Linked DNA regions of Prochlorococcus marinus str. MIT 0912. Each later gene encodes a partner of the first gene's protein in a complex. Links are inferred from orthologs where the notes say so. Each region holds a gene or a part of one and is shown on either strand. Other genes may lie near its edges.

Region 1 (15,736 bases):
CTGCTCCGTTTTTAAGCACTTCTCCATCTGCTCCAGCATCTGTCGCGATACATGCAGTTCCTGTTGCCATAGCCTCGAGCAAGGCTATCGATAATCCCTCTACAAGACTTGGAAGTAAAAAAACCTCGGCAATTTGCAGAAGGGCGACTCTTTTATTTTGATCGGCTTCGTATCCCCACCAAACCACATTATCTTCCTTATTAAAGATTGAATGATTTTCGAGTGTTGGCCTTAGTGGCCCATCTCCTACTATTACTAGTCGACATCCATTAGGTTGGACAAATCTCCATGCACGTAGTAAAGCTTCAACATTTTTTTCAGAAGCTATTCTGCCCATATAGATAAATATTCTCTCAGCACCAAGTTTTTTTCTTAGTTCAAGTTGAAGCTCACTTTGAGAATTGCTTGGTTTAAGAGGCTTCCATTTTTTTATGTCAATTCCATTAGGGATTACTTCTAGTCGGCTCTCTTTTACTCCTAGTTTTGCAAGAACCTCCGCTTGCAAATCTGAAAAAACAATTACTTTGTCATACTTAGCTAATGATGGAGCATAAAGTTGATAGGTAAGTTGCTGTGTATTGGCTGTAAGATTTCTGAGTTTTGAATCGAAAGCAGGGTGAAAAGTTGCGATCAAAGGTAAATTAAGTTGATGACAAAGCTCAGGTAGTCGAAAATCTAATGGAGAGAGAGTCAGGCTCGCATGAACTAAATCAGGTTTAAGTCTTGAGAGAGATTCTCTAAGTTCTCTTTGAGCATTTAAAGAAGGGATTGTATAAACTTGAGATTTAATTAAATAAGGAAGACTTACATCAGGATCATTTGCTAGTAAGGAAGTTTTATTATTCCCATCTCTCATTGGGTTATCAAAGTGAATAAAACTTGTTTGATATCCCCTTGCTCTAAGCTCTTCAGTGGTGCTAAGCCCGTAACAGACGTTCCCGCAAAAAGGGGTTTTTTTGCCTAGCCAGGCGATATGGGTCAAACTCTAAAAAACCGGTATTTCAAATTAGCAGCTAGCTTATATTTCTTCTCAAACTATTGTTAATAATTAAATAATTTATAAATAAGATACTTAACTATTAATTATTTAAAAAATATGTATGCTCCTACTTAGTATTTAGATCATTACTAATTATTACCTCTCTCATCATTTGAAGAGATGTGATTCTTCTTTGTAAATGAGTTTCAATCCAGGTTTCAACAATTTTAAGTAGTTTTAACCAGACTTTTTTAGGACCCAATAATTTTCCATTACTGTGAAAAGGTAATTTTTCTTGTAAAAGTCTTTGAAGTAAAGCCAGTTCAGATGGATTCAGCTCAGTGCTTGCATTAGGGATTGTTCCAATCGCAAAACCTTCTTCAGGAATAAAACTGCACTTCCAGCTCCATTCTCCAATAGGGGGTATAAGCCTTGAGCCAGAATGACAACAGTTTTGAAGTGGTAAGCAATATCCTCCTAAAGCCAATAAATGTATACACGATTGAACGCTTATTGCTAGAGCGGTTAATGAATCGACTTCTGTTTTATGTAAGTCATTTAATCTATCTAAATGGATTAAAACCAGTTTAAGTATATCTTTTTGTGGATCTTCATTTCCAACCATAAATAAAATCAGCTCTGAAATTGCTTGTGCTGCTGAAAGAGTTTCGATACTTTTGCCAAGATTCCCATAACTCTTAAGGATCTTTATTTGTGTAACTCGCCTAAGATTTTTTTTGCCAACGATGTTTAAATCTAAAAAATTAAAAGGAGAGGTTGCTCCAAGTCTGCTTTTGGGTTTTCTTGCTCCTGGTATGGCAAGACGAGATATTCCATTTTCTTCGCTAAGTATGGTTAAAAGCCTGTCATTTTCACCAAGAGGACCAACCTTTAAAGACAGTCCTTTCATTCTTTGATTTGAATTCATTACTCCTTTCTTTTTTGTTCTTGAGCAATTTCAAACCCAAAACTTGTCCCAATATATGTTGATCCTGCTTCAATGATTTCTATTGCTTGACCCAAAGTTTTAATACCTCCAACAGTTTTAATTGAGCAGCGATTCTTAACAATTTTTGCAACATGATTAGTTTGATTATTGGTAATAGATGGACCAAAACCATTACCTATTTGAATTCCGGTTGCTCCAGCATCAATTAAAGCATCTATTGCTAAAGCAAGTTTTGAAGAATTTAATAGTGTATTTGCATCAATTATCACTCTTACTGGAATACCAAGTTCACTTATTTGATTTATTTCATCACCAAAAAGTTCGACATTTCCTTCTTTTAAGGCTAAATAATTTGGAACAAGATCTAATTCTTCCGCTCCATTCTCGATCGCATACTCAGCTTCTTTTAGTTTATTAAAAGTTGGGATAAACCCAAAAGGAAAGGCAATTACTGAGATTAGTTTTGTAGCACTTTGGCTACCTAACCTCTCACGTGCAGATCCTAGAAAGGAAAGACTTGTGCATAAACCTGCAAAACCATTTCGCTTGGAGGCATCACAAATTTGAACAAGCATTTCTTGATCGAAATGAGGATTTAAAACTGCTTGATAAATCACATTAGAAATATTGGCATGTGCTTGTTCCAAGCTGTTTTTACTCATTTGACTTTAAGTATTTAAATTTTTTCTTGGATTACGCCATAGCCTCCTTGATTTCTCTTATATATAACTCGCAAAGCTGATCCTTCTTCTTCCCTAAATAAATAAAAGTCATGATCAATCAGGTCTAATTGGACTCTTGCCTGTTCAATGCTCATGGGATCCATCTCGAAATATTTGCGTCTTATTCCTGGGCTAGGTAGAAGTGGCTCTTTGCCTTCAATGAGTGAATGATCTGAAGAAGAGAGATTTTGAGTTTCTTCGTTTTGGACTGATTTTGTTGACTGATTATTATGAACATTATGACTGTTATGTCGCTCTTTGTACTTACGTAATTGTCGTGCAAGTTTATTTGCTACTAAGTCGATGCTTGCATAAAGATTCTCACTTCTTTCTTGGGCTCTTATTACTGTTCCGTTTGCAAAGACAGTCACCTCAGCTGTCTGTTGTGGCACGCGAGGATTTCGAGCGACTGAGAGGTGGACATCAGCTTCTTGCACCATTTCTTGGAAATTGTGAGTTGCCTTATCAATTTTTGTTTTGGTGTAATCACGAAGTGATGGAGTTAATTCAAGATTGCGTCCATGGATAAGAAGCTTCATTCTGTTTCGCCTGAGTCAGGGCCTAATAGCAACTTAGATCTAACCCCTCAACTTGCACAATCTTCTTCCGCTTTTCTTTTTGAACCTAAAAATATTGTGCCATTTGAGACTGCCTTAGGTTGGCAGAAGGATTTTCAAAAAAACCTTATTGAGGAACCGTTCTCACCCCAAGCAGTATGGCTTCTTGAACATTTTTCTTGTTTCACAATGGGTAGAGGTAGCGACAAAAAAAATTTGTTGTTCGAAGAAAATAATTCTCCTTTGCCAGTTTTTAGTATTGAGAGAGGAGGTGAAGTTACGCATCACATGCCTGGGCAGATCGTTGGATACCTAGTTTTAAATTTAAGTCTTCACAAAAAAGACTTATCTTGGTATTTGAGAGAATTGGAGCAAGTGCTGATTGATGTTCTTGACTTGTTGGGAATAGAGGGAAAGAGGGTAGATGGCTTAACAGGAGTTTGGTGCGAAGATAAAAAGGTTGGTTCAATAGGAATTGGTTGCAAGAGATGGGTGACTCAGCATGGATTTTCACTAAATGTAGATTGTGACCTAATTGGTTTTGAAAAGATAATTCCTTGTGGACTAGATAAAGTGAAAGTAGGGAAATTGAGTGATTGGATACCTGGCATCAAAGTCTGTGACGTTACGCCTCTTTTAAGGGAATCTGTTAAAAGACGTTTTAAATTGAACTGGGAAAAAATAAATCAACCTCTTTAAATATCACTAAAAAAATAACAAATTATTTTTTGGCTATGACAAAAACTAACTCACAAAAAAATATATTTTCTTCTGAGGATGCTTTGGCTTTTTGGATCCCTAATAGGAAAGAGGAACAAGCAATCAATAGAAGATCTCATCTTAATAAGATCACTCAAGTTGACGAGATTTGGGAACTATTAAAAGTTCAGTTAGGGGAGGTGTTGGCGGTTGATTCACCACATACTTTCCACCCAGAAAGCTTTACATATGAAGAACTTGCAGAAAATATTTCTATGGCAGCCTCTGCTTTTTCTCAGGTCGGAGTAGAACCTGATGAGGTGGTCGCTCTTTTTGCCGAAAATAGTCCTAGATGGCTCATCGCCGATCAAGGTCTTATGCGAATAGGTGCAACAGACTCTGTTAGAGGTGCGACTGCTCCACCAAGTGAACTTAGATATATTCTTGAAGACTCAAATGCGGTTGGATTGATTGTTCAAAACTCCGATGTATGGGAAAGACTTTCGCTTAATGATGATCAAATCAATAGTTTGAAATTTGTTCTTCAACTTGAGGGTAAAGCTTGTGAAGGCGTTTTTGAATGGGAGAGTTTTTTGAAGAAAGGATTGAATATAGAAAATGTAAGTAAACAGGAGAAAATAATTGATAGGCAACCAAAAAGAATAGCAACCATTTTATATACTTCTGGAACGACTGGTAAACCTAAAGGAGTTCCACTAACACATTCTAATTTATTACATCAAATCAGGTCTCTTGCTTGCGTAGCGAACCCTTCTCCGGGTGCGCCTGTATTAAGTGTCTTACCAATTTGGCATTCATATGAACGTAGTGCAGAATATTATTTTTTTTCTTGTGGTTGTACTCAAACATATACATCAATTAGGCATCTTAAGGAAGATTTGCCAATGGTTAAGCCAATAGTAATGGCAACAGTTCCAAGACTTTGGGAGTCAATAAAGTTAGGGTTTGAGGATGCTGTTGATAAAATGCCGAGACTGAGAAAGACCTTGATAAAAAGTGCGATTTCTAATAGTAAGGCATATAAATTGGCTCGAAGAAAACTTTATTTTTTAACTATTGAGAGTGTTTCTAGTTTTGAACAAATTGTCTCTTTCATAGAGATTCTGATGCGGTACCCAATTCATAGAATTTCTTCTATTTATTTGTGGCCAAAAATTCTTACCAAGATTTGTGGAGGAAGATTGAGATTCCCAATTAGTGGTGGAGGTGCAATTGCTCCGCATATTGATTCTTTCTTTGAAGCTTTAGGTGTTGAATTATTAGTTGGTTATGGCTTAACAGAAACTAGTCCAGTCCTTACATGTAGAAGGCCTTGGAGAAATATACGTGGAGGTGCAGGTCAACCTTTACCAGAGACTGAGATAAAAATAGTAGATCCTGAAACATTCCAAATAAAAAAACTGCGTCAAAAAGGTTTGGTTCTTGCGCGTGGTCCTCAAATAATGTCTGGTTATTTAGGGAAACGATCTGAATCGAAGAAGGTTTTAGATGCAACCGGCTGGTTTAATACTGGAGATTTAGGGATGTTGCTTTCTGATGGATCCTTAATCCTGACGGGAAGAGCAAAAGATACGATTGTGCTAAGTAGTGGAGAAAATATTGAGCCTGGACCTTTGGAGGAATGTTTGATTGCTAGTCCATTGATAGAGCAGGCTTTGCTGTTGGGGCAAGATCAAAAATATCTTGCTGCTTTGATTGTTCCAAGAATTGATAACGTAAAAGAATGGCTTGCCGAAAGGGGTGTGAATTCAAAAGTTGTTCTTGGAATATCTCCTGAAAATTATGAATTAAGACAATCTCTAAAATTGGAAATGAATCAAGCACTGGCAAATCGTCTGGGATCTAGAAGAGAAGAGAGATTATTTTCAATTGCCTTGGTAGAGCCATTTACAATAGAGAATGGCTTGTTAACGCAAACTCTTAAGCAAAAACGTGAAAAAATTATCCAACGTGATTTGAAACTTATAAATGAAATATATGGTTTGTAATTTGTTTGTTTGGCCAATTAAATTGACCAATACAGTCTTTTACTGAGACTCTATGAGTCGAACTATTATTGATTGATCAGGTGGACTCAATTTCTATAAAACGTTCAATAACTGTAAGAGCAGTTGTAACACCTTCATGGAAAGAGGAGGCTGAGCGAGAATTAAGTAATGCAATATCAGCAATAGATCAGCAACTTGGTGAATTAGAAAAAGAAGGACAACAAATTGTTGATGGTATTAGACGTCAGAGCTCTAATCCCCTTGACCCAAGAGTTCAAGAGCAAGTCGCCCAAGTTCAGAACCAAGTTGCTTCAAAGAGATCGGAATTTGAAGAACAAAAAAGAAATCTTCTGTCACAGCAATCTCAAGTTCGTGAGTTGGAGATGGAACAAATCGTCGAGCAAGGACAAATTGACAGCTTTTGTGATTTAAAAGTTGGTGATAACTTAGTCAGTAAAATGGGTGTGAGTATTTTGGTCAGAGATGGCGTAGTAGAGGCAATTGATCAAGATTGAAATTTGGTTGAACTACAATTAGTCCAAAAATAATTTTTGATATTAAGAAGAAATCCACATAAAAAAAACTATCGTTGTAAGGACACTCATGTAGAACTAACATTGGTATGTATTGATACTTGCAAAGCTTCTAGATAGAAATTTTTGAAGCCTTGCCAAAAACTCTCCATAAAGGAAATAGGAACAAATTATGGCCACTCATGACATCTTTATGCCTGCTTTAAGTTCAACTATGACTGAGGGCAAAATAGTTGAGTGGCTAAAAAAACCTGGAGATAAAGTTGAAAGAGGTGAGTCAGTTTTAGTTGTTGAGTCAGACAAAGCTGATATGGATGTTGAGTCTTTCCAAGATGGCTTTCTTGCTTCGATTGTGATGCCTGCAGGCAGCTCTGCACCTGTTGGAGAGACAATCGGATTGATCGTTGAGACAGAAGATGAGATCGCTGCGGCTCAAGCAAATGCACCTTCTCCTTCCCCGCAATCAAGTAATCAAGAAAAAGAGAGTTCATCGCCTCAAGTTCAAGAAAAACAAGCCTCTGTTGACTCTCCTAAAGCAACAGTAGTTACAAAGGCATCTCCTGCACCTCTTGTTTCAGAATCCTCTGTAAATCAGGATCAGTTTTTAAATGATGGTCGAATAGTCGCTTCCCCAAGAGCTAAAAAACTTGCTTCTCAAATGGGAGTGGATTTGGCAACTGTTAGGGGCTCAGGACCTCATGGACGAATACAAGCTGAAGATGTTCAAAGTGCAAAAGGGCAACCCATAAGCGTTCCTTGGATTGCAGAAAGTAATGCTCCAGCGAAAATCGTTTCTGACGTGCCTCGCATAGAAAAAAAATCTGTTGACTCTGGTAAGCCACCTGCTCCAGGGAAAAGTTTTGGATCTAGAGGGGAAACAATTGCATTCAACACTCTTCAACAAGCTGTAAACCGGAACATGGAGGAAAGCTTAAATACACCTTGTTTCAGAGTCGGATATTCAATTCTTACTGATGAATTGGATGATTTTTATAAACAAGTTAAACCTAATGGAGTAACTATGACCGCTTTACTTGCTAAAGCGGTTGGTTTAAGCCTCGCTAGGCACCCCCAGGTGAATGCAGCTTTTAGTTCTGAGGGGATAGCATATCCTTCACAAATAAATGTAGCCGTTGCAGTCGCAATGGAGGATGGAGGGTTGATAACTCCAGTGTTGCAAAATGCTGACAAGACCAGCCTTGCTGATTTATCCCTTCAATGGGCGGATCTTGTTAAGCGTGCGAGGAATAAGCAATTAGAACCTCAAGAATATAGCAGTGGTACATTTACACTCTCTAATCTAGGTATGTTTGGTGTTGATCGTTTTGATGCAATTCTGCCCCCAGGGACTGGAGCAATTTTAGCGGTTGGAGCTTCCTTGCCTAAAGTGGTTGCTTCTAAAGATGGCTCGATTTCAATCAAAAAACAGATGCAGGTAAATCTTACCGCTGATCATAGAGTGATCTATGGGGCTGATGGAGCATTGTTCCTGAAGGATTTGGCTTACTTAATCGAAAAGAACTCTCATAGTCTCTCATCTTGAGATTTAATTAGTGGAACCACAAGTGATTTTTTCTTATTTTAATCTGATTTGATGTGTTAGACCAAAAAGATAATCTTTTAAGCTCCTATAACTATGATTTACCAAATGACTTAATTGCTCAATCACCTATCGAGAGTAGGCATGATGCGAAACTGATGATTGTAAAAGATGGGATCGATGAGCCTTTAAATCTTGTGCATGCAAAGGTATGGGACATTAAGGAAATTTTGAAGAAGGGTGACCTTTTGGTTGTCAATAATACGCGGGTGATTAAGGCAAGATTGAAAATTCGATTATCAGGAGGAGGTTTAGGTGAACTGTTGCTAATGGAACCAAAGGGGAATGGCCAATGGATTTGTTTAGGTCGCCCTGCTAGACGTATGAGAAGAGGTGATCAATTATGGTTGGATAGGTCTTCAAATGATTCTTTATGTTTAAAGGTTATTGATAAAGACGAGATTACAGGCGGAAGAATTATTCAATTTCCTAATGAGTTTACTAATTGGATCGAAATGGAAAATTTACTTGATTTATGTGGAGAAGTCCCATTGCCTCCCTATATAGATAAGGATAAATCTAGTGGGCATGAGGAAAGATATCAGACTAGATTTGCCTCGAAGCCAGGAGCAATAGCTGCTCCCACAGCGGGCTTACATTTAAGTGATGAACTTATAGAGATTTTAAAAATCACAGGCATTAGAATTGCACAAATTACTTTGCATGTCGGCTTAGGAACTTTTAGACCATTAGATAAAGAAGACTTATCTCAGTTACATTTACATAGTGAGTGGATAGAGGTCTCTGAAGAGACCACAAAAGTGATAACTAATTGTAAGGACGAAGGGGGAAAAGTCTTTGCCGTTGGCACTACAAGTGTGAGAGCCCTTGAAGCTGCTTACCTTTCAGGAAGAGGTACTTTGAAGCCGTATGAGGGTAAAGTGAATTTAGTAATTAAACCAGGATTTAAATTTTCCGTTATTGATGGATTACTCACTAACTTCCACCTACCTAAAAGTTCCCTATTGCTTTTAGTTAGCGCTCTAATTGGTCGAAAACGTATGTTGAAACTTTATAAACATGCTATCTCTAACAAATATCGATTTTTCTCTTATGGAGACGCGATGTTGATAACACCGGAGTCAGTCATACAAACTCAAAATTCAAGCTAATGATGGTTCTTTAATAACGCCTGTAGGAACATTCTCAAACATTACGGATGAGATATATCTTTCGGCAAGATCAGGTAGAACTACAACGATTGTCTTCCCTGAGAACTCTTCTTTTTCGGCCAGTCTTAAAGCCACAGCTGCAGCGGCACCACATGAGATCCCAACTAGTAGACCTTCTTCTTGTGCCAAACGTAATGCCATCGCAATAGACTCATCATTAGAGACTTGCTCAACTTTATCGACTACTGATAAGTCAAGATTTTTTGGGATAAACCCAGCTCCAATCCCTTGGATTTTGTGAGGACCGGGTTTTACTTCTTCTCCATTTAGAGTTTGTGTTATTACTGGGCTATGAGTGGGCTCAACGGCAACAGATAATAATGAATGATTTTTTTCTTGCTTTATGAAACGAGAAACACCTGTGATTGTTCCACCTGTCCCGACGCCAGAGACTAAAACATCAATTTGACCATCGGTATCATCCCAGATTTCAGGACCCGTTGTTTTGAAATGTATTTCTGGATTAGCTGGATTATCAAATTGTCCTGGCATGAAATATTTTTGAGGATCGCTATCTGCTATTTCCTTCGCTTTTGCTATTGCACCAGGCATTCCTTTGGCTGCTTCCGTAAGTATTAATTCGGCACCAAGAACAGCCATCATCCTCCGACGTTCAATTGACATGGACTCAGGCATCGTGAGGATTAATTTGTAACCTCGAGCAGCAGCAGTATAAGCAAGGGCTATTCCAGTATTTCCAGATGTTGGTTCAATAATGACTTTATCTTTGTTGAGTAAACCTTTCTTCTCAGCGTCCCAGATCATATTCGCTCCAATTCTGCATTTGACGCTGTAGGCAGGGTTACGGCCTTCTATCTTTGCAAGTACTGTTGCTTTTGCGTTTTTTGTAATCGAATTAAGCTTCACTAATGGTGTATGACCAATAGCAAAACTATTGTCTTCATAGATTCTGGACATTTTTTAAATGACTTAATTAACTAATATTCTAAATCTATATAAAAATCTCGGTGATTGGTTATTTAGATAATCTTTATTAGTGATTTTTTTATATTACTGAATTAAATCTTGACCATAATTCATCTTCATTTTCTAACCCTACTGACACTCTTAATAAGTGTTCCGAGACTCCACAACTTTCCGCCCATTTCAATTCTTTAAAGTGAGCTAACTGAACATATGGGCAAACCAATGTAAAATTTGTACCTAAACTTGGTCCTTTGTTTACTCTTAATGAATCATAAACTCTTTTTGATTCTTCAATCCCACCTTTAAGTTCAAACGATAATAGACATCCATAACCTCCTCCTTTCTTCAGTAGCGAATTAAAATTTTTACAATATTGGGGATGTAAAACCTTTGAAATTTCTTTTTTTGTTTCTAATTTTTCTTTCAGCCTTAAGCAAGATAGATTTAACCTTTTCAAGCGATCCTCAACGTCTCGACTGGTTTTCTCCAACTCGATAGTATCTGAATCAGATAAGGTAGATAATGCAACTTTAGGAATTATCTCTGCTAATTCTTTTTTCCACTTGGAATAAGGACTTATGACAGAGCTGCCAGCAAGAATATCCCCTCTTCCAGCAAAACTTTTTGTAAGTGAACTAAAAACAACATCTGCATAAGGAGTTAGATGAACATTTAGAGATGAACCAATAGTATCGTCAACGATAATTGGGATATTTTTATCTTGAGCTAATTTTGAAATAGATATTAGGTCAACACATTGCAATAACGGGTTGCTTGGTATTTCTATGATTAATGCAGCTGGATTTTTTTTATCCAGCTCTTCTTTTATATGATTTAATTTTGTTTTTATAATGAGATCGCTTCCTTGGAAAATAATTTGAGGGAGTTTAAGCACATCAACATATGGAAAGCCTATTTGAAGTGTCGAATTATTTCCTTTAATATACTTTATCGCAGTAAGAATAGTCGTTAAGGCCGCCATGCCTGAGCGATGTAGTTGTATTAAAGTGCAATCACAATTATATATATTTGCTAAGCGATTAAGCAGTTCACCTCTAGCTGAATGGCTATCTGAAATGGAGGGTGAGTTCTCTCTCCCAAGGGCAATGGCAGCTTCACGTGATGATAATCCAAGACCAGTATGTTGCCAGTAGGCTTTTGCTGAAGGAGTACTTTTTTGATCAACAATTAGACATGAAATCCCAAGAAAATCTTTTATTTTTGAAGAACAATCAGAATATTTTCGATGACAATATGTTTGAGCACTCAAAGCAGAAGCTCTATTGGGATAGGGCCAACTGCTTTGCTGTGATTCACCATGAAATTCAAGTGATTTACGAGCCACCTCAGCAACAAAAGGGTTAAACCCAAATCTAGGATAAATTGCTTTTAATGAATCAATACAGGCTGGAACCTTCTCTTCGTAGGCGATTACATCTTCCCATCTAGGTAAAGCAACAGATACGGCATGTGGCCTATTCGGTAGAGGCTCTCCTAAATCTTTAGCACTCCAGCAAGGATCATTTAGTAAATTTCTTTCAGTCAAGAGATGTTTCCCAAGGCTTGATTTAAGTCAGCACTCAAGTCCTCAATATCTTCACATCCTACGGAAAATCGGATAAGTGAATCAGTAATTCCGATCTTTAATTTGGTTTCTTTGGAAACTGATGCGTGTGTCATTGTTGCTGGGTGGCAAACAAGGCTTTCAATTCCTCCGAGACTTTCTGCCATCTTGAAGTAATGAAGACTTTTGCAAAATGAATAAGTTTGGGCTTGAGTTGCATTAACAGTGGCAGTAACAATTGCTCCTCCAAGAGTCATTTGCCTTTGTGCTAATTTACATTGTGGATGATCGCTTCTGAAGGGATATCGAACTGATTTTATTACTGGATTGTTGGCTAATTGATTGGCTATTTTAGATGCATTATTTATTTGTCTTTCTAATCGAAGTGGAAGAGTTTTTATCCCCCTAGTAATAAGCCAGCAATCAAAAGGAGAAGGATTTAAACCAAGAGCTTTTTGGGCGAAATCCAACTTGTCTTTCCATACGGTACTCTCGGTACATACCGCACCTCCAAGTGCGTCTGAGTGACCATTGATATACTTGGTCGTGCTAGTTAAAGATAAGGTCGCGCCAAGTTTTAGAGGTCTTTGTAATAGAGGTGTTGCAAAAGTATTGTCTACAACAACAGGTATTTGCATTTTATTTGAGAAGTGACAAATCCCTTCAATATCAATAATTTTAAGGAGTGGGTTGGTCGGACTTTCGATCCAAATCATCGCGGGTTTGTGATTTGAAATGACTTCTTGAAAATTGGGCTTGGTAAAGTCTATCCATTTAGTTTTTAATCCAAAACGATTAAAAACTTGTTCAAATAATCTCACCGTACATCCATAAAGGTTCTCCTCACAAATGATTAAGTCTCCAGCCTTAAGTGAGGAGACTATTGCTGTAATTGCAGCTACTCCAGAACTAAACACACTTGCGAACTGGCATTCTTCCAGATCTGACAAAACTGATTCAAGGATTCGGAAATTTGGATTTCCTGAACGAGTGTAGTCAAAGCCACCCTCATTGCCATGAATGAACGTTGATGTTGGGAAGATTGGAGGCATTATTGATCCAGTCTCTTCAGAAAAATTTTCTTTGGGATGAATGACTCTTGTGTTTACTCCAGTGCTGAACTCCTTTTTCCTTTTTACTGATCCCATATCTTTTTAGTTGTTTTTCTATAGGCTATAGAAAAACAACTAAAAAGCCCCTAAAAAAAGGGGCTCCATATATAAATTTAATAAGAAAGAAGCTATGTGTAGCTCTATACCTTCCTTGAGTAATACTCAACAACTAACAATTCATTAATTTCTATAGCAACCCATTCCCTATCTGTCTTTGCAGATATCTTGGCCGAGAGTTTGGTTTTATCAAGCTCAAGGTGTGGAGGAACATTCGCAAGACCAGGGAACTCTAAGTTGGCTTGAGCCAATTGCTTGCTAGCCTTGTTATCTCTTATGGCAATAACATCTCCAGCCTTGCATTGGTAACTTGCAATGTCAGTTGTCCTGCCATTAACAGTTACATGCCCATGGTTTACTAGCTGCCTTGCACCTGGGATGGTAGGTCCAAATCCAAGTCTAAAACAAACATTATCAAGCCTATTTTCTAAAAGCTTTAAGAGATTTGTTCCTGTGGAACCTTCCTGAGCACGAGCTTTCTTTACATAGCGAACAAGCTGGCGTTCAGAAATACCATAGTTGAATCGAAGTTTTTGCTTTTCTTCGAGTCGGATCGCGTATTCAGAGCGCTTGCGACGGGCTTGGCCGTGCTGACCAGGGGGATGAGACCTTTTAGCGGCCTTCCGGGTGAGACCAGGTAGGTCTCCCAAGCGTCGCGTGATCCTCAATCGAGGTCCGCGGTATCTAGACATAAGGACTTAAATTGGAAATGTTTGCTGGCGAGGGTAATCTGGAACTAAATCCATTGGCCCTTATTCACCAGTTATTTATTCTATCTAAAGATGCTTACAAAGATCAATAAAGCCATTGCATTTGTTTTTGTTGGTTTAATTTCTTTTTATCAAAAGTGGATTTCCCCATTGTTTGGTCCGAGTTGTCGCTTTATCCCTAGTTGCAGTGCTTATGGGATAGAAGCCGTTAATAAGCATGGCCCTTGGAAAGGTGGTTGGCTGACTTTGAAAAGGTTAAGCAAATGTCATCCTTTTACCCCATGTGGCTGTGACCCTGTTCCCGAAAAATGAACTCAGAGGTATTGATTTTATATTCACGTCAAGGGTGCTGTTTGTGTCAAACACTTGAAGAAAAATTGTCTAATATATGTCTAAGAAATTTAAAACCTTCTATTGTACTTTCAATTGTCGATATAGATAGCAATAGAGTCTCTTTAGATATTCAAATGAAGTATACAAATGAAGTTCCAGTAATGGTTCTTGACTCAGCTAGATTATTAAAAAAGATTGAATTACCTCGTGTTTCTCCACGCTTAAAGGAAGACATGCTTTTATCTTGGATACAAAAGAATTTGAATATTTTGTACAAAACAGCTTAAGAAAATAATCAATTTCTCTTTTATGAAATTACTTTATGATTTAAATAGGAAAATATAATTTATTTTTTTAGTAACCAAGACTCTTTTATAAAGAAGATTAAATTTCTTTCTAATTATTGAATCGTAAGTAGATTTGTTTTGTAGTGAACATCATGCAGGTCTTTCATACTTGAAATGATCCTTTATTGATTTTTCATCATCAGAGGTTTGCTTTGTCGCGTTATCTACACAATTTATTGAAAGCCATTGATCTTCAAGTCCCTTCAGGATTAGCGAATCCAGAAATAAAAAATCTTTCATGTGATTCTAGAGAAATTGAAAAAGGTGATTTGTTTTTAGGTTTAGATGGTGAAAAAGTTGATGGAGGGACTTACTGGGCAAAAGCAATGGAGAAAGGTGCTTGTGCGGCCATTATTAGTAAAAATGCCTCTCTTCTAAATCCACCAACTAATGAAGATCCTGTAATTATTATTCCGGATCCTGTCTCACTATTTATGGGCAAATTAGCTGCAGACTTTTGGGGTAAACCATCTAGTGAGATCTGTTTGATAGGTGTCACTGGTACTAATGGTAAAACGACTACATCATTTTTAATTGAATTTTTGTCTGCTTCGCTTGGCCATTCATCCGCCTTATTTGGAACATTAATTAATCGATGGCCTAACCATGAGGAAACGGCAAAATATACAACTACTTTTGCTGTCCCTTTGCAGGAACAACTTAGAAAAGCTGTTCAGGCAGGAGTCGAATATGCAGCAATGGAAGTAAGTTCACATGCGTTATCTCAGAATAGAGTTGCTGGTTGCGACTTTAGTGGGGCAATATTTACAAATCTTTCAAGAGACCATTTAGACTATCACGATTCAATGGAATCTTATTTTGAGGCTAAAGCTAGTTTGTTCCGATCACATTTAATAGAAGATGATGAGCCTAGATCAGTTGTTAATATAGATGATAAATGGGGCGCCTTATTAGCAAAAGAGCTAAACCAAAAATGTTGGACATGCTCATTAAAAGAAAAGTCTCAAACCAGAGAAAAACCAGATATATATATTAGTAATCTTCAAGTTATGCAAGATGGATATAAGGGAAAATTGCATACACCCTTTGGGGCAGGAAACTTTTTTTCACCACTGATAGGTGATTTTAATTTAATGAATATCTTGCAAGCAGTAGGCGTTCTAGTTCAAAGAGGATTGCCCTTAGATGATCTTTTGGCTGCTTTAAAAAAATTCCCTGGAGTGCCAGGGAGAATGCAACTTATAAATATAGATGGATTTAAAGTCAAAGACGGCTATCCACTAGTAATAGTAGATTATGCACATACACCGGATGGATTGCAAAATGCTTTATTCGCATCAAGATCTTTGACGAAAAATAAATTAATTTGCGTTTTTGGTTGTGGTGGTAATAGAGATAAAGGTAAAAGACCTAAGATGGGAGAAATTGCTGCTAAGTTTGCAGACTATGTAGTTGTGACATCTGATAATCCTCGACAAGAAGACCCATGCGAAATTATTAGAGAT
Region 2 (15,819 bases), 910 kb from region 1 along the record:
CATTATCTTTATTTTTATTATCATCGGGTTTAGCAAATTTAGACTCAGATATATTATTTAGATCATTATTTGCTGATGGTTTTCTCTGTGTAAGGATTCCAAAGCTTATTCCAAAAATAAATAACAAAATAAATGCTAAAGAACTTGTATAAATAGGTCGTTTTAATATGAAAGATTTAAAATCTGAATGTTTAATCAATTCAATTGTTGAATCATATTTTGCAATTAACTTTTTAACTAAACCAGGTATTAAGAAACCTTCTTTACGTTGTAATAGTGATTTAAAAGACTTTTCTTTCAATATTTCATCCAAAGCCCCACCTGGCATTGGCAAGTCAGCTTGTTCCTCTGGGCTTTTTGAAAAATCATTCTCAATTTGTTGTTCAGGAGCTAATGAAGATAAGAATGAAAATCCCGCTTTTGCAATTCCTAAAGCTCCTTTTGTTTCCAATTGCTCTACATAAATTTGTACTTCTTTACTATCGAACCAATCATCAAGATTTACCGTTTGAAATTCAATATCCCTAAAACCTACTAAAACATCTTTTTTTAACCAATTTCTACAGTAGTCACAAAGAGCACCCAAAGTCTCACCTGGATAATTATCTAACCAGTCTTTTAATTTCTCATCAGAACTACTTCTGAAACGAGACTCTGCTTGATTTACATCCCCTAGCAAAAGATCTAGGCATCCAATTAATGGCATTGGGTCAAAACCATTAACATTGATATTCCTAAGATATTTACGAGCTTCTTGCAAGAGTTCTGGTTTCCTGTAAGAAAAGCCAGAAGCTATCAAGGAAAAAGCGGCAAGGAAACCAGCATCTTCCGAACCCCTTCTAAACCAATTTACGTAAATTTTTGACTGTTCTTTTGCAGTTAAAAATTTTCTAATCTGTAGAAAGAATAACTCAAAATCATTTTGATTTAATCCTGCTATTTTTTCTGAATTTCTTTTTCCTTCGAGTCCGCCTCTTTTGTTCACAAAGTCTTCTAAAAGAATCAAACCTTCCTGATGAGATTTATCGTCTTCTTTCTCTCTACTTAATAAATCAAGAATTCTGTATGGAAGTAAAGTCTTTAAATCACTTTCAAGGGTCTTTCTTTCTTCAACAAGCTTTCCCATCCTTTGCAATAACTGTATACCTTCCTGAAGCAAATCAGCTCCTGAAGCGTACCTTCTGCAAGCCTGTTCCTCAATAGAAGCGTCTCTACAAGATAAAGCTGCTATGAGTGTTAAATCCGATTCTCTACCACTTCCCAAGGCTGGAGCTTGTGGAGGTTGCAATGCTTTTTTTGCAAGTTTAAAAGCTTGAAACGAAGAATTTGATTCCCACAAGAGAAGTAAGCCAGCAACTTCTCTATTTGAAGATAGTTCAAGCCCCGAGGAACCCTCAATAAGAGCAAGTTCGTAGGATTGTCGTTCGGCAGGATTGGATAAAAGATCAGCAGAAAGTCTTAGCAACTCAGATCTCTGAGCTAAAACCTCATAAGTAAAGCCTTGCTTGGGAGGACGATCTAGCCTTAGCTGAAAAGCCCTGAGGACTTCTTCAGCATTTGCAGAAGGGCTAACCCCCAATAAGCGAAAATGATCAATAGGTAATTCCAATCGCTACTAGGTAATCAGAAAAAAAGCTCTAGGCATCGTAAGGGGTTTTATCCATTTTGCATCCATTGACGCTTAAAGTCTAAAAAGGATTGATAAGTGAATATGAACGAAGTCATGTCTCACAACCAGGACGAAACCAGGCAAAACCCTATGCAGCAAAGGGAACACGCTGACAGACTAAGCAATCTTGGTAACACGAAACCAGCTCAAATCAACAGAGAAATTGGTTTAAATCTTTTCAAAGATATGACTTTAGGAAGACGTTTTGAAGATAAATGCGCTGAAATGTATTACAGAGGGAAGATGTTTGGGTTTGTTCATCTTTACAACGGGCAAGAAGCAATAAGTACAGGTGTTATTGGAGCAATGAAACGCAAACATGACTGGTTTTGCAGCACCTATAGAGATCATGTTCATGCTTTAAGTGCTGGAGTGCCAGCAAAAGAGGTTATGAGCGAGCTATTTGGTAAAGAGACAGGCTGCAGTAAAGGTAGAGGTGGATCTATGCACCTTTTTTCAAAAGAACATCATCTGCTTGGAGGTTATGCATTTATTGGTGAAGGTATTCCAGTTGCCCTTGGGGCAGCATTTAGCAGCAAATACAAAAGGGAGGCTCTTAAAGAAGATAGTGATTCTGTAACTGCAGCATTTTTTGGAGATGGTACTTGCAATATAGGTCAGTTTTATGAATGTTTAAATATGGCCCAGCTATGGAAATTACCCATCATATTTGTAGTTGAAAATAATAAATGGGCAATTGGAATGGCCCATGACAGAGCAACCAGTGAGACTGAAATATGGAGAAAAGCCTCAGCATTTGGCATGCCTGGAGAAGAAATTGATGGTATGGACGTTTTAGCAGTTAGAGGAGCCACTCAAAGAGCCTTAGAGCGAGCGAGAGCTGGAGAAGGGCCAACTTTAATAGAGTGCCTCACTTACAGATTCAGAGGCCATTCTTTGGCTGATCCAGATGAACTTAGATCAGAGAAAGAGAAGGATTTCTGGGCTAAAAGAGATCCAATTAAAAAGCTAAAAAATGATTTAACTAGCTCTGGATTAATCTCTGATGAAGAATTAAAAAATATTGAGAAAGAAATAGATCTTGAAGTTAACGATGCTGTTGAATTTGCTCTAAACGCTCCAGAGCCTGACCCTAGTGAGTTAACTAAATATATTTGGGCGGAAAACTAAAACTATAGTAGCTAAATTTCAAATTCCACTTGGAAGTTTTCTCGTGAGATTTCTCAATTTTCTTAAAGCTTTTAACTCAACTTGCCTAACCCTCTCACGTGTAACCTGCAACAATCTGCCTATCTCTGCGAGAGTATGTCTTTCATTACCTTCTAAGCCAAACCTAAGCCTAATAACGTGCTGCTCTTGTTCGCTTAGATGGCTGAGCCACCTTCCAAGTTGCTCTTGATGAATTTTTTGTTCAACTTTATCAAGTGGTTCTTCTCCCGAGCCGTCAGCTATTAGATCACCTAAAAAGCTACGGCCCTCATCACCATTAACAGGTGCATCAAGACTGCTTGTAGTAAGAGCTTGTCTCAAAATCGAATCAAGTTCTTCTAACTCAATTTCCATTGCCTCAGCTATTTCAATTCGGCTAGGCATTGCACCAAGCTTATGAGCTAAATCTAAGCTGACTTTTCTAATGGTCGCCAATCTCTCACTTAAATGAACAGGTAATCGAATTGTTCTTGACTGACAAGCAATAGCTCTAGTCATGCTTTGCCTTATCCACCAAAAGGCATAAGTAGAAAACTTATATCCACGAGTAGGGTCAAATTTTTCGACCGCTCTTTCTAATCCAAGAGAACCTTCCTGAACTAAATCTAAAAGTTCAAGACCTTTGCCCTGATATTTCTTCGCAACACTCACAACCAATCGAAGATTGGCTTTCATCATTCTTTCCTTTGCCCTTCTTCCAATTCGAATCAATCTTTTTTGATGAGAAGTAAATTCTTTGCTCTGCTCTTTAATCTGACCGTCTTCAGTGAGACTCATAAGAGTTTGAACCTGATTACCAAGTTCAATTTCCTCAGCAGGAGTTAAAAGAGGAACTCTTCCTATGGAAGAAAGGTACCAACTAATTGGATCACTGCTGCGTCGTTTTTGAGATTCAGCAGGCTTGGGTGCAGATGAAACCATTGTTTCTTGACCCCGTTACTTCAAAGTGATAAGACTTTCCTACATAAATTGCAAAAAGGCCCTGGGTTTCAAGAAGGCTTCAGATTCTGTTGACGATTAGTTAACAAATGACACCAAATTGGCGGTTTAAGGCCCTGTAAATGTTTGTTTCAAAACATTTCAAGAGCTTTCCTTTTTTATTAATTCAGCAAGAAAAGTGCAAATAGCACTTGCAGTGCTCCCTCTTGAGCAAGATGCTCCTGCATATGCATGCATCAATGCTGATGCCGCAAGCAAATTAGTATCCAATCGCTTAGCACTTGCTAGCCCAGAGGCTCCCATCCCCGAAACGAAACCAGCCAAAACATCGCCAAGTCCAGTTCTTGCAACACTTGAATTGACTTGTCCTATTTGCCAGCTTTTCCCTTGTGGATCACAAATGACACTATGAGCACATTTCAATAAGACCGAAGAACCGCATATCCTTGCAGCTTCAATTCCAGCCTTCAATGGATTCGAGCAATCAATTAAAGGAAATAACCTTTTAAATTCACCAAGATGAGGGGTAAGCCAAGTAGGACCTTCTCTATCGTTTAGCCATTTCCAACCTATCGAAGTTAGCGACAGACGATTTATTGCATCAGCATCAAGAACAAGTAATCCTTTGAAATCCTTTAAGTCAGATCCAAAACAATCTTTTTCTTCTGCAATCCCTAATCCAGGCCCAAGCAAAATCGAGTCATACTTATTTAAATCAACATCATTGAAAACTTTGGAAAAATCTGAAGAACCGTTCTGAAAAGTATTTAGATCTCCAAGCAATAAGACTTCAGGGTGAGTAGCCCAAAGCCCAGATGAAACTGAATTTGGCAATATAGCGCTAACACTACCTGCTCCACTTGCTAAAGCTCCATTCAAAGCAAGCGATGATGCTCCTTTATATTTCTCACTTCCTGCAATCACGAGAACTCTTCCTCTCTGGTATTTACTCTTACTTTTACTTGGCATAGGCCAAACAAAAGTAGACAAATCTGAAAAAGAAATCCTTAGAGGCTGGGTTTCAGGCAAATCATCTAAGATCTTATCCGGAATCCCGATATCTACTCTCTCTAAACTACCTACATAATCAATAGCTGAATCTTGAATTAACCCAGACTTAAATAGTCCCAAAGACAATGTGTGGCTGGCTTTACATGAAGTATTTGATATTATATTTCCATTATCTGAGTCCAATCCTGCGGGGACATCAATACTAATCAATTTATCAGGACTAAATGTCTTCTTCGAATTCAATAAATAAACTATTTCTTCAGAAATAATTCTTGATTGTCCTAATCCAAATAATGCCTCAATCCATAATAAATTCGAATTCGCATCTGGTTTACGCTCCAAGTTTTCAATCCCAATCTGCATTGCATAATCGAAATGTTTTTGTGTTAATTCTTTTTTTAATGGGAATGGACTCCAAATAGAGATATTTACTCCTGCAATATAAAGTTCTCTTGCGACAACGAGTCCATCGCCTCCGTTGTGACCTGGCCCCACTAAAACTATGGCACCATTTTCAATCAATCCTTGTCTGTCTAATATCCATGAAGAGATACCAATCCCTACTTTTTCCATAAGAGCTTCAACAGGCATACCCATAGAAAACATTTGTTTTTCTATGTTTTTCATCTGTTCTGAAGAAACCATCAAATGCTCCGAATCAGATTGAGGCCAATTCAAAATCAAAAAGAAACCAATCAACTATGAATAAAAGCTACTATCAATGCCCATGAATGTGGAAACAAGAGAAACAAAAAAAGTTTTAAATCATTTGACTTCAGAAGAAACAGTCGAGAAAACATTAAAAAGACTGCAAACATTTTCTGGAAATCATTCGGTTGTAGTAGGGCTTTCCGGAGGGGTAGATAGCTCCTTAACGGCGGCTCTTCTCTGTGAAGCTGGCTGGGATGTAGTGGGATTAACCTTGTGGCTAATGAAAGGGAAAGGTTCTTGCTGTTCTGATGGATTAATTGATGCTTCAGGGATATGCGATCAACTTGGAATCAAACATCACATAGTTGATTCGAAAGAAATCTTTCAAAAAGAAATCATCAATAATGTCGTCAAAGGATATGAGGAGGGAATCACCCCTTTGCCCTGCTCGCGCTGCAACAAATCAGTCAAATTCTCAGAAATGCTCAAATGGGTTAAAGAAAATAAAAATATCGAGAAGATCGCTACTGGGCATTACGCAAGAATTAGATACTCAAACGAATCTTTCAATAAAAATGATCTTCCGAGTGATGGAATAAAAAGACATAAGCTTTTAAGAGGTAAAGATCTCAATAAAGATCAAAGCTATTTTTTATATGATCTTCCTCAAGAAATTTTAGGAAAAACAATTTTCCCTCTGGGAGAATTAACTAAAGAGACAACACGAATCGAAGCTTTTAAGCATTCATTAAAAACTGCCAAAAAGCCAGAAAGTCAAGACCTTTGTCTTGCTGAACATTACGGATCAATGAATGCTTTTATTGATAAGTATCTACCCAAAAAGGAAGGAGAAATTGTCCTTAAAAACGGGAAAGTCATAGGATCCCATAATGGAATTCAGCATTTCACAATAGGACAACGAAAGGGATTAGGTATTGCATGGGAAGTTCCTCTACATGTTGTTGAAATTGATGCCTCTTTAAACAAAGTAATTGTTGCTCCAAGAGAAGATTCTGGTAAGTCAGAGTGTGTTGTCAAAGATATAAATTGGGTATCAATTGAAGCACCTCAAAAACCAATAGAAGTTGAGGTCCAAATCAGATACAGAAGCAAAGCAGTGAAAGCAAAGTTAATACCAATTATTGACAGTAATAAAAAAAATTATTGTTATAAATGTCATATTCATTTTGAAGAAGATCAATTTTCAATTACTCCTGGACAAGCAGCAGTATTTTACAAGGGTGATTATGTATTAGGAGGAGGAATTATTTCGAAAAATTCTTAATATACATCATACTTACGTGATCGTAAAACGCCTATTAAACTTATAAAAATAACTGAAATCAAAGGCAAGTCAGAGTTTAATGTATATAATGTTTTCTTTCCGTTTAATTCCAGGTCAACGAGTTTAACAAGTTCTTTATTTGGTTTAAGTAGGGTATCAATTCTTCCATTACTTTTAATCAAAGATGTTGGTCCAGTATTAGAGACAGCTATTAAATTTTTCGATGTTTCAATACTCCTTAATTGAGCAATAGATAAAAATTGTCTTTGCAAAGACATAGGATAAGGATCTAAATTTGCAATGACTAAAATCCATTTAGCTCCTTGATTTACTGCTTTAGCTATAGCTTTTCCATTACTCAATTCATAACAAATAGCACCTGCGAAAGAGGGACCCTCCCAATCAAGAAGTCTTGATGGATTCCCACTTTCAATTCCACCTACTGCAGAAAGGCCATTTTTCATAAAGTTAGGCAATGCAGGAATCCATTCGCCCAGAGGGACTAATCTAGATTTGTCCAATACATCCGAAAAAGACTCATCACCTGGATTAAAAACCAATATTGAACTTCGTAGAGAACCATTTATTTTCCTGAAACCTCCAGAAAGAAATTTCACAGGAAAATCTCGAATCTTTGTTCTATCCAAAGGCAACGTTCCCTCTGGAGAGATTAAAAAAGATGCATTCATTTCAACAGCATCAGTTAATGCTCTATCTACTTTTGAAGGCAAAGCATTAATTTCTTCCTGACTAAATTTTTGTCTTATTGGAATATTTGTTTGCCACATCGCAACCTGTTCTGCCGAATCAGTTGGAGAATCCAACAACAAGATAAATCCAATTAAATGAGCTAAAGAAAAATACGCAACGCCAAGAATAATCAATTTCTTGAGTTTTTTTCTAGATTGAAAAGCAACTGAAAGCTGCCATATCCACCATCCAGCTAAAAGATGTATAGAGGCCAAGCCGCCCGAACCTATCCATCTTGCTAATCCTGCCAAATATCTATCTTGTGGTAATAAACTTGGCCCTACACCTATCCAAAACAAAGGGCCTCTAGATAGGATTTCTTCGGTTAGCCCCCATATTGTTGATAATAAGACGGCATAAATAAACTTATTTTCTAATTTAGAAAACTGCAGTCTTCCAGGAGCCAAAAAACCACTTAAAGCTGACCAACTAAAAACCAGAGTCCCTCCAAAGGCTCCACACAAAAGCCATATAAGGATGGTAATAGGCAAGCTTAAACTTGAGTCTATCCCTACCCAACTTAGTGGATGCAAAGATAGCAACCACTTATGACTCCATAAAATAGCCATCGCACCCCAACAAAAGCCTCCCCATGGATTCTTACTAGCAGGCCAAAGCAAAGATAGTCCCAAAAGCATGAATACATAATTGCCTTCACCAAGGGAGATTCCGGCTAAAGCACCACCAGCAAAAGCTTTAATAAAAAGAGAATAGATATTATTCATAAATCTAATTTAATAAAATATACACCAACAAAATTCATACTCTCTGGTTAGTTATCTTTTAAATAGGTGTAATTTGGGTATTAATCTGTAAGAATATTTCCGACTACTTAATATTGCTGTGAGAGAAATCTTAATTAGCTTTTCTGTTTGCCTTAGCTGCTTGATGATTGCAGTGATCAGCCAAATCATCTCACCAACTCCAACAAATGCCTTACAAATTGACCAAGCAATCCAAGCGGATGTAAGGCAATCCACAAAAACCAGCGAATCTGTAACTAATCCATTTGAATTAGACCCAGAAGACCCAAATCCATCACTTTTTACTATGGCTTCAGATAAAACCAGTGCAAGTAACTCTCCTCTCGGAGGAGCTGAGATAGGAGCATCTCAAGTAACTTCAAGTGGGCTGAAAATCACTGAATTAGTTTTAGGTGATGGTCAAGAAGCCACCCCAGGAACAAGTGTCTCAGTAAATTACAAGGGTACTCTTGATGATGGGAAAGAATTTGACAGCAGTTATGAAAGAGGTCCTTTTGAATTTTCTTTAGGTGCAGGGATGGTGATAAAGGGTTGGGATGAGGGAGTCGCAGGGATGAAAGTTGGAGGTAAAAGAAAATTAGTCATCCCACCAGAATTAGGGTATGGCAGCAGAGGGATAGGTCCAATCCCCCCTAATTCAGTTTTAACTTTTGAAGTGGAATTATTAGCTGTTAAGTGAATTTCTTAAATTATTCAGAAAGCTCTAGAAAAAGTTATGGCGTTTGTTGACAAACGCCATTAATGTAAAAAAAAATGTTCACAAATTATTTTCAGATGTTGAGCGAAACACTTACATCAATCTTTAACCAGCTTCCAGCAAAATCTGTTCACGCACACTGTGACGGACCTTGCGGTGTATATGACCCTGCTTCTGCAAGAGTTGCGGCAGAGGCAGTTTTATCTATGACGAAAAAACTTATTGCTCTAGCTCCAGCTGGTAACGATCAGGCTTCTATTTCAGCTTATAACAACACTTTTTCTCGCTTCGTTGCGATTAAAGAAGAAGAATCACAAAAGGCCAAAAAAGAACTTCTAATCCTCTGGACTGATTACTTCAAGCCTGAACACTTAGCTACATATCCAGATCTTCATGACACTTTTTGGAAAGCAGCAAAACTTTGTAGTGCATGCAAGGTAAATATTGATCAAACCAAAGCAGAAGAATTATTAGCAGCTGTGCAAAAGATTCACTCTATGTTTTGGTCTTCAAAAGGTAGAAGTGATAACTGGATTACAGCAAGCTGATAAAAGTCTTTTCCGCAAGCCAGACTTATTTACTTTATTTACTTTAATAATCGGATACCGACAACATTTACGTGTTGTCGGTACCTCTATGGAAAGAACTCTTAAAGAGGGAGATTTAGTAACATATAAAAAGTTAAACAAAAAAAATATTGACTTAGAAATTGGCGATATCGTTGTTGCCTCTCATCCAAAAACAAAAAACAAGTTAATAATTAAAAGAATTCATTGGATTTATCAAAACAAATATGATTTAAGAGGAGACAATTCCCTAGCAAGCACAGACAGTCGAGTATTAGGTTTAATTGAATTAGATTTAATCATTGGAAAAGTAGACAAAATTTTCTCTAAATAGATTCAAGAGATTGGTATAGATCTTTTCCTTAATTCATAACTTACCAATTAATTTTTTAACTCCACCTAATATATCTTCCTGTGACATAAGAGATTCGCCAACTAAAACAGCATCAGCCCCATAACTCTTTACTAAATCCAAATCCTCACGAGTAAATAAACCTGACTCGCTTACTAAAGTAATATAATTTTCCTTGATTTGGTTAGCATAATTCTTAGCCAACTTCTTTGTAACTTCAAGATCAGTTTTAAAACTCTTTAAATTTCTATTATTAATACCTATTAAATTAAATACATTAATATTTAATACTCTTTCAAGTTCTTCTGAGTCATGAACCTCTACTAATATTGTCAGTCCCAAATGTTCAGCGACCTTAGATAAGTACTTTAAATCAGAATCAGTCAGGATTGCGGCTATCAAAAGTGCAGCATCAGCGCCAGCAGCTCTTGCTTGGTAAAGCTGATAAGGATAAAGAATAAAATCCTTGCAGAGGATTGGGATTGTGATTTCCTTTTTAACTTCAACTAAGACATCAAAACCACCTTGGAAAAATTTTTTATCTGTTAAGACTGATACGCAGTTAGCACCTCCTTCTTGATACATTCTACCTATCATTCTCGCATCAAACTCCTCTCTAATTATTCCTCTACTTGGACTAGCTTTTTTTATTTCTGAAATTAGTGCTGGTTTCGATGTACTATTTCTTAATGCATCTATAAAATTTTTTGTTTTTGGTAAGTCATTGATCTTTTTTTTAAATCTTCAAGCGAAACTTTTTTTCTTGCAATCTCCACTTCTAGATGTTTTTCCCAAACAATTTCCTCCAAAATATTTTTAGGTTTTGAATCTGGGTGAGGGATTGCATACTCTAAATTAGCTACTTTTATACTTGGGTTAGGAGGTCTTCTTCTGATTTCCATAATTTAAATAATTAATGATCTATAAAAATAAAATTTAATTTAACTACTTCCTTATTTGTAAAGATGCCTGTTTATAGGCAACCTCTACAACTTCGCTTAATGTTGGATGAGTATGAACTTCTTTTGCTAAGTCATTGACCCGTTGTCTTCTAGAAATTGCATTAGAGACCTCTTGTATAAGATCAGCCGCATGTATTCCATAAATATGAGCACCAAGGACCTCTCCCGTCTCTTTATTAAAAATCAATTTCATAATTCCATCACTTTCTAATTCAGCCAAGGCCTTAGAATTGGCTTTAAAATAACTTCTAACAACTCCAAGTTCAAAGCCTTCTCTTTTCGCAAGATCCTTTGCTTCTTCTTCCGAAAGTCCAACAGAACTTATCTCTGGGTGAGTAAAAGTTGCTGCAGGAATACTTCTGTAGTCAATTTCTATTGCTTTTCCTAAAATATTTTCTACAGCTATACTCCCTTGCGCTGCAGCAGTATGGGCCAACATCAACTTACCCGTAACATCTCCCACTGCCCATAAATTAGAAACTGGTTTTTCATTTACCAATACTCTCATCTGATCATCAATTGGAATAAAACCTCTCGTTGTTTCAACTCCAACTGATTGTAGATTTAGATTTTTAGTCGACGGTACTCGACCAGTTGCAACCAGAACAGCGTCGACTTGTAACTCCTCAATCACTTCCCTACTCTTTGCATCTGTAAGCTCGACCTCGACTGGACAACCTGGCTTAACTTTAGTAGCGAACACTCCGGCTCGAGTTTCAATATCTCTTTTATCAATTAGGTTTCTTGAAGCAATTTTCGTAATATCTGGATCAAAAGTAGGCATTACTTTTTCAAGAGCTTCAATCATGGTTACCTCACAACCTAAGGCTGTATAAATATCAGCGAATTCCAAACCGATATAGCCACTACCAATTATTGCAATCCATCTGGGCAACCATTCTAAATTAATAGCCTCATCACTTGTAAAAACAGTTCGTCCATCAATTTCAATTCCACGCGGTACAAAAGGGTCTGAGCCTGTAGCCAAGATAATATCTCTAGCAGAAAAAATTCTATCCACCCCATTAGTTTCTCTTAATCCAACCTTTTGATTACCTTCTAAACGTCCTTCTCCTCTAAGTATCTCAACTCCGGATCTTTCCAATGTTTTAGTTAGATTTTTTCGAATTGTCTCAACTAAGCTTTTTGCATGTTCCGCAATTTTCTTACGTTCAAATCTAACCGGAGCGGAATGTATCCCAAATTCAGCAAGATGAGAAACATTTGCAAGCTCACGAACTTTACCGCTGGCGGCTAGTAATGCTTTAGAGGGGACACAGCCTCTGTTGACACAGGTTCCACCCATATCTCTTGATTCGATAATCGCCACTTTCAAGCCAGCCTCGGCGGCATGTTTAGCGGCATCAAAACCTCCATATCCAGCTCCGACAACAATTAAGTCAAAGTCAAAAGAAATTTCACTCACGGTTTTTTTTGGATACCCTTAACCATTTTTACTCTTTGTCGCTCCAACAAGAGAGGAACTGCAGCAGATGCCACATTTAGTGAATCAACTAATGAGTTATGAGGCAACGTAACAAAGTCTGTACAACACGCTTCAATTGAAGGATGAACGCCTGAGCCTTCATTACCAAGAACCAATACAGTAGGGAGATCCCAGTCTAATTCCCAATAAGGTTTCACTTTGTTATCAGTAATTTTATTCGGTGAAATTGTTCCTACTACTTGGTAATTATCATTAATTGCAATATTGAGTTTTGAAACAAGCATTTCAATACTTGAAGAAGATGAATCTCCAATCCGTTCAAAAGGTAAATGAAGAACTGAGCCAGCTGAGGATCTTAAAACCTTTTGATTTAGGGGATCTGCTCCAGAAGCTAACCACATAACTTCATATTCACCAGCAAGGGCTGATCGAAATAAATTTCCCAAATTGCCAGGATCTTGAATCCTATCTAAAGCTAAAATGTGTTTTGGGGCTATTCCCGGTTTTGGTAACCCTGTAATTGGGAATATCGCTGCGACACCATCAGGTGTAACAGTTGACAAAGATGCCTCTAAAACGTTTTGAGTTACTAAGGTTAATAAACATCTGGAAGCTATTTTTTTTAAGGTCTCTTGATTCTCATCACTCCATTCGGGAGTTGCAATAACTTCTATTGGCAAACAGTTTGTTTTCAGAGATTCTTCTAACAAATGAGAACCCTCAAGCAAAAGAGAGGAACGCTCTTCACGTCCAGTTTTTTTCAAAAGAGACCTTAATTTTTTGACCAAAGGGTTTCTTTTACTTGTAATCAATGGCGAATAAGAATAATTAATTGTCCAACCTCAAATTATTTAATTGTTGAAAAATCAGAAAGGTTTCTTGGCTTAAAATAACCACTGATATCCTTATTAAAATTAATAAAAACCATCTTAAAATTTTTATTCAAACTTTCAACATTATCAATATTTAATTTGAACCCATCAATTTTCAATAAGGTTGACTGGACTATTTTAAATCCACTTGGCATTATGGCTGGGTAAGCAGTTCGCTCCAATATGAGTAGTGTGGCGACAATTAAAAGGAATGTTATTCCGCCACATCTGGAGGTAATAGGAAGGCATCCGCTTAGTGGAGTTTTAAAAGTTAGTGGGGCAAAAAATTCTTCACTAGTTTTAATGGCTGCTGCTCTTCTTACAAAAGAAAAACTCCTCATTAAAAATGTCCCACAACTTACGGACATTGAAGTCATGTCAGAAATTCTCCGTAATTTGGGAGCAAAATTAACTAAAACAAATAATTCTATAGAGATTAATTCAGAGTCCATTCATAACGCTGAATTACCCTATCAACTCGTCCATAGCTTGAGAGCAAGTTTTTTCTGTGTGGGGCCCTTACTCACAAGACTTGGGAAAGCAAAAATCCCTTTACCTGGTGGTTGCAATATTGGAGCAAGACCTGTTGATGAACATATCAATGGGCTAAAAGCATTAGGAGCAGAAGTAGAAGTTAGGAATGGTGTTGTAAAAGCTCAAATTTCAAACAAAGAAAAACGATTATTTGGAGCAAACATCACTCTTAAATATCCCAGCGTTGGGGCTACGGAAACCATCTTGATGGCTTCTTGCTTAGCCTTAGGCAAAACAACAATATCTAATCCCGCAAGAGAACCAGAGATTCATGATCTTGCGAAAATGCTTAATGCGATGGGAGCGAAGGTTTATGGAGCTGGAACAAAAAGAATCACAATCATAGGAGTTGAATCCTTAGGGGGGACTTCTCATTGTGTTATCCCCGATAGAATCGAAGCAGGCACTTTCCTTATTGCGGCGGCCATAACAAGATCGCCGCTTATTGTTGGTCCATTAATCCCAAATCATTTGAGCGCTGTTATTTCAAAACTACAAGAATGTGGCTGCTCAATATCTCATCATGGGAATCATCATTTAAAAATTATTCCAAGAGAAATTTCAGGAGTCGACATAACCACTAGTCCATACCCTGGTTTTCCAACTGATCTTCAAGCTCCATTTATGTCACTTATGGCCACAGCAAAAGGTTCAAGCAAAATCAAAGAAAAAGTTTTTGAGAAAAGAATGCAGCATGTTTTGGAGTTAAATAAAATGGGCGCCTGTATTTATCTAGAAAACAATACTGCTTATATAAAAGGAGTAAAAGAACTTGTAGGTTCAAATGTAAGGGGAGGAGATTTACGTTCTTCTGCTGCAATTATCCTTGCATGTCTCTCTGCCAAAGGAAATAGTATTTTTACGGGCCTCGAACACTTAGATAGAGGATATGAAAAACTAGAAGAAAAATTAACTAATGCAGGTTCAATTATTTCTAGAAAATTTGATCAAACAATATCTCAAAGTTCTTTCTCTAACAAAATAATTAGTGAAGACAATATTGATACTCAAAAAAATGCAGCTTAGTTTCATATTTTTGCTAGTTTTGACATAAAATAAACATATGGGAGCGTGGTGGAATTGGTAGACGCACCGCACTCAAAATGCGGCACCTTCGGGTTTGTCGGTTCAAGTCCGACCGCTCCCACTTCATTGATGAAAACTTACAATCGTTTTCCCCTAGACCTTATTAGGGGTAAAGGGTCATGGGTGTGGGACACAAAAGGACAGAAATATCTTGATGCTGTCGCTGGCATTGCAACTTGTTCATTAGGCCACAGTGATAAAGCATTAATCAAATCCTTATCAAAACAATTAAAAAGACTTCAACATGTATCTAACCTTTATGGGATACCAGAGCAAGAAGAACTAGCTCAATGGTTAACTTCACAAAGTTTTGCTAAGAGTGTATTTTTTTGCAATAGCGGTGCTGAAGCAAATGAAGCTGCAATTAAATTGGCAAGAAAATATGGGCATATTGAACGTAATATCGACAATCCAGTCATTCTTTGCTCAAAGGAAAGCTTTCACGGAAGAACACTCGCAACTGTAAGTGCGACAGGCCAACCTAAATACCACAAGGGTTTCGAGCCAATGGTTCAGGGATTTCAGTTTTTTTCTTTTAACGACAGTGAATCTTTTGAAAATCTATTTGATGATTTAGAAAAAACAGGTCCACAAATTGCAGCTGTATTTATTGAACCCATACAAGGTGAAGGGGGAATAAATATTGGAAAAAAATCATTTTTTGAGCTCTTAAGAAAGAAATGTACCCACAGCAATGTTTTATTGATATTTGACGAAGTCCAAACTGGAATGGGAAGAACAGGTACCCTTTGGGGATATGAACAACTAGGTATTGAACCTGATGTTTTCACACTAGCCAAAGGGCTTGGTGGAGGTCATGCCATTGGAGCGCTATTGATTAATGAATTGGCTGATGTCTTTCATCCGGGTGATCATGCCAGCACTTTTGGAGGGAATCCTTTCGCTTGCAGAGCAGCTCTAACTGTTGGGAAAGAAATACAAAAAAGAGACCTCCTTAATAAAGTCACCGAGAGAGGTGCTCAATTAAAAGAAGGATTAATTAAACTCTTAAATAAATATTCAGACATATTTATTTCCACTCGAGGCGTTGGGCTTATTCAAGG

What was found.
Region 2: the proteins of O5640_RS10000 (region 1) and lpdA are in contact, whole or in part, in a crystal structure (PDB 1EBD), measured with the Geobacillus stearothermophilus proteins. The link is inferred for Prochlorococcus marinus str. MIT 0912 from one-to-one orthologs. Residues at the interface, in WP_033016211.1 of Geobacillus stearothermophilus: Ile130, Ala131, Met132, Pro133, Arg136, Arg140, Glu141, Asn155, Arg157; in WP_049624544.1 of Geobacillus stearothermophilus: Pro340, Ser341, Asp344, Tyr345, Arg403, Asp406, Val408, Glu431, Ala432, Gly433, Asp438.

The regions. Positions count from the first base shown.
Region 1 is NZ_CP114783.1:1,741,872-1,757,607, forward strand. What follows is about bases 5,890-8,805. They hold O5640_RS10000 (dihydrolipoamide acetyltransferase family protein), read left to right. Parts: upstream 5,890-6,620; coding sequence 6,621-7,991; downstream 7,992-8,805. Other genes in these bases: O5640_RS09990 (AMP-binding protein), read left to right, coding at 5,890-5,915; O5640_RS09995 (YlqD family protein), read left to right, coding at 5,996-6,430; queA (tRNA preQ1(34) S-adenosylmethionine ribosyltransferase-isomerase QueA), read left to right, coding at 8,045-8,805. In the rest of the region: O5640_RS09965 (glycosyltransferase family 4 protein), read right to left, coding at 1-982; DNA repair protein RecO, read right to left, coding at 1,107-1,907; deoC (deoxyribose-phosphate aldolase), read right to left, coding at 1,907-2,590; hpf (ribosome hibernation-promoting factor, HPF/YfiA family), read right to left, coding at 2,605-3,189; lipoyl(octanoyl) transferase LipB, read left to right, coding at 3,172-3,906; more of O5640_RS09990, read left to right, coding at 3,942-5,889; more of queA, read left to right, coding at 8,806-9,160; cysK (cysteine synthase A), read right to left, coding at 9,152-10,138; O5640_RS10015 (PLP-dependent transferase), read right to left, coding at 10,227-11,693; O5640_RS10020 (trans-sulfuration enzyme family protein), read right to left, coding at 11,690-12,859; rpsD (30S ribosomal protein S4), read right to left, coding at 12,964-13,572; membrane protein insertion efficiency factor YidD, read left to right, coding at 13,663-13,902; O5640_RS10035 (glutaredoxin family protein), read left to right, coding at 13,899-14,210; O5640_RS10040 (UDP-N-acetylmuramoyl-L-alanyl-D-glutamate--2,6-diaminopimelate ligase), read left to right, coding at 14,423-15,736.
Region 2 is NZ_CP114783.1:827,094-842,912, forward strand. The notes cover bases 10,022-13,020. They hold lpdA (dihydrolipoyl dehydrogenase), read right to left. Parts: upstream 12,243-13,020; coding sequence 10,800-12,242; downstream 10,022-10,799. Other genes in these bases: O5640_RS05135 (TrmH family RNA methyltransferase), read right to left, coding at 12,239-13,020. Also shown: O5640_RS05080 (IMS domain-containing protein), read right to left, coding at 1-1,609; pdhA (pyruvate dehydrogenase (acetyl-transferring) E1 component subunit alpha), read left to right, coding at 1,724-2,800; O5640_RS05090 (RpoD/SigA family RNA polymerase sigma factor), read right to left, coding at 2,819-3,760; O5640_RS05095 (NAD(P)H-hydrate dehydratase), read right to left, coding at 3,920-5,434; tRNA 2-thiouridine(34) synthase MnmA, read left to right, coding at 5,511-6,725; O5640_RS05105 (apolipoprotein N-acyltransferase), read right to left, coding at 6,722-8,200; O5640_RS05110 (FKBP-type peptidyl-prolyl cis-trans isomerase), read left to right, coding at 8,364-8,918; sodN (superoxide dismutase, Ni), read left to right, coding at 8,993-9,484; sodX (nickel-type superoxide dismutase maturation protease), read left to right, coding at 9,459-9,836; more of O5640_RS05135, read right to left, coding at 13,021-13,075; murA (UDP-N-acetylglucosamine 1-carboxyvinyltransferase), read left to right, coding at 13,319-14,695; O5640_RS05150 (aspartate aminotransferase family protein), read left to right, coding at 14,825-15,819. UniProt on the Escherichia coli protein: Lipoamide dehydrogenase is a component of the glycine cleavage system as well as of the alpha-ketoacid dehydrogenase complexes.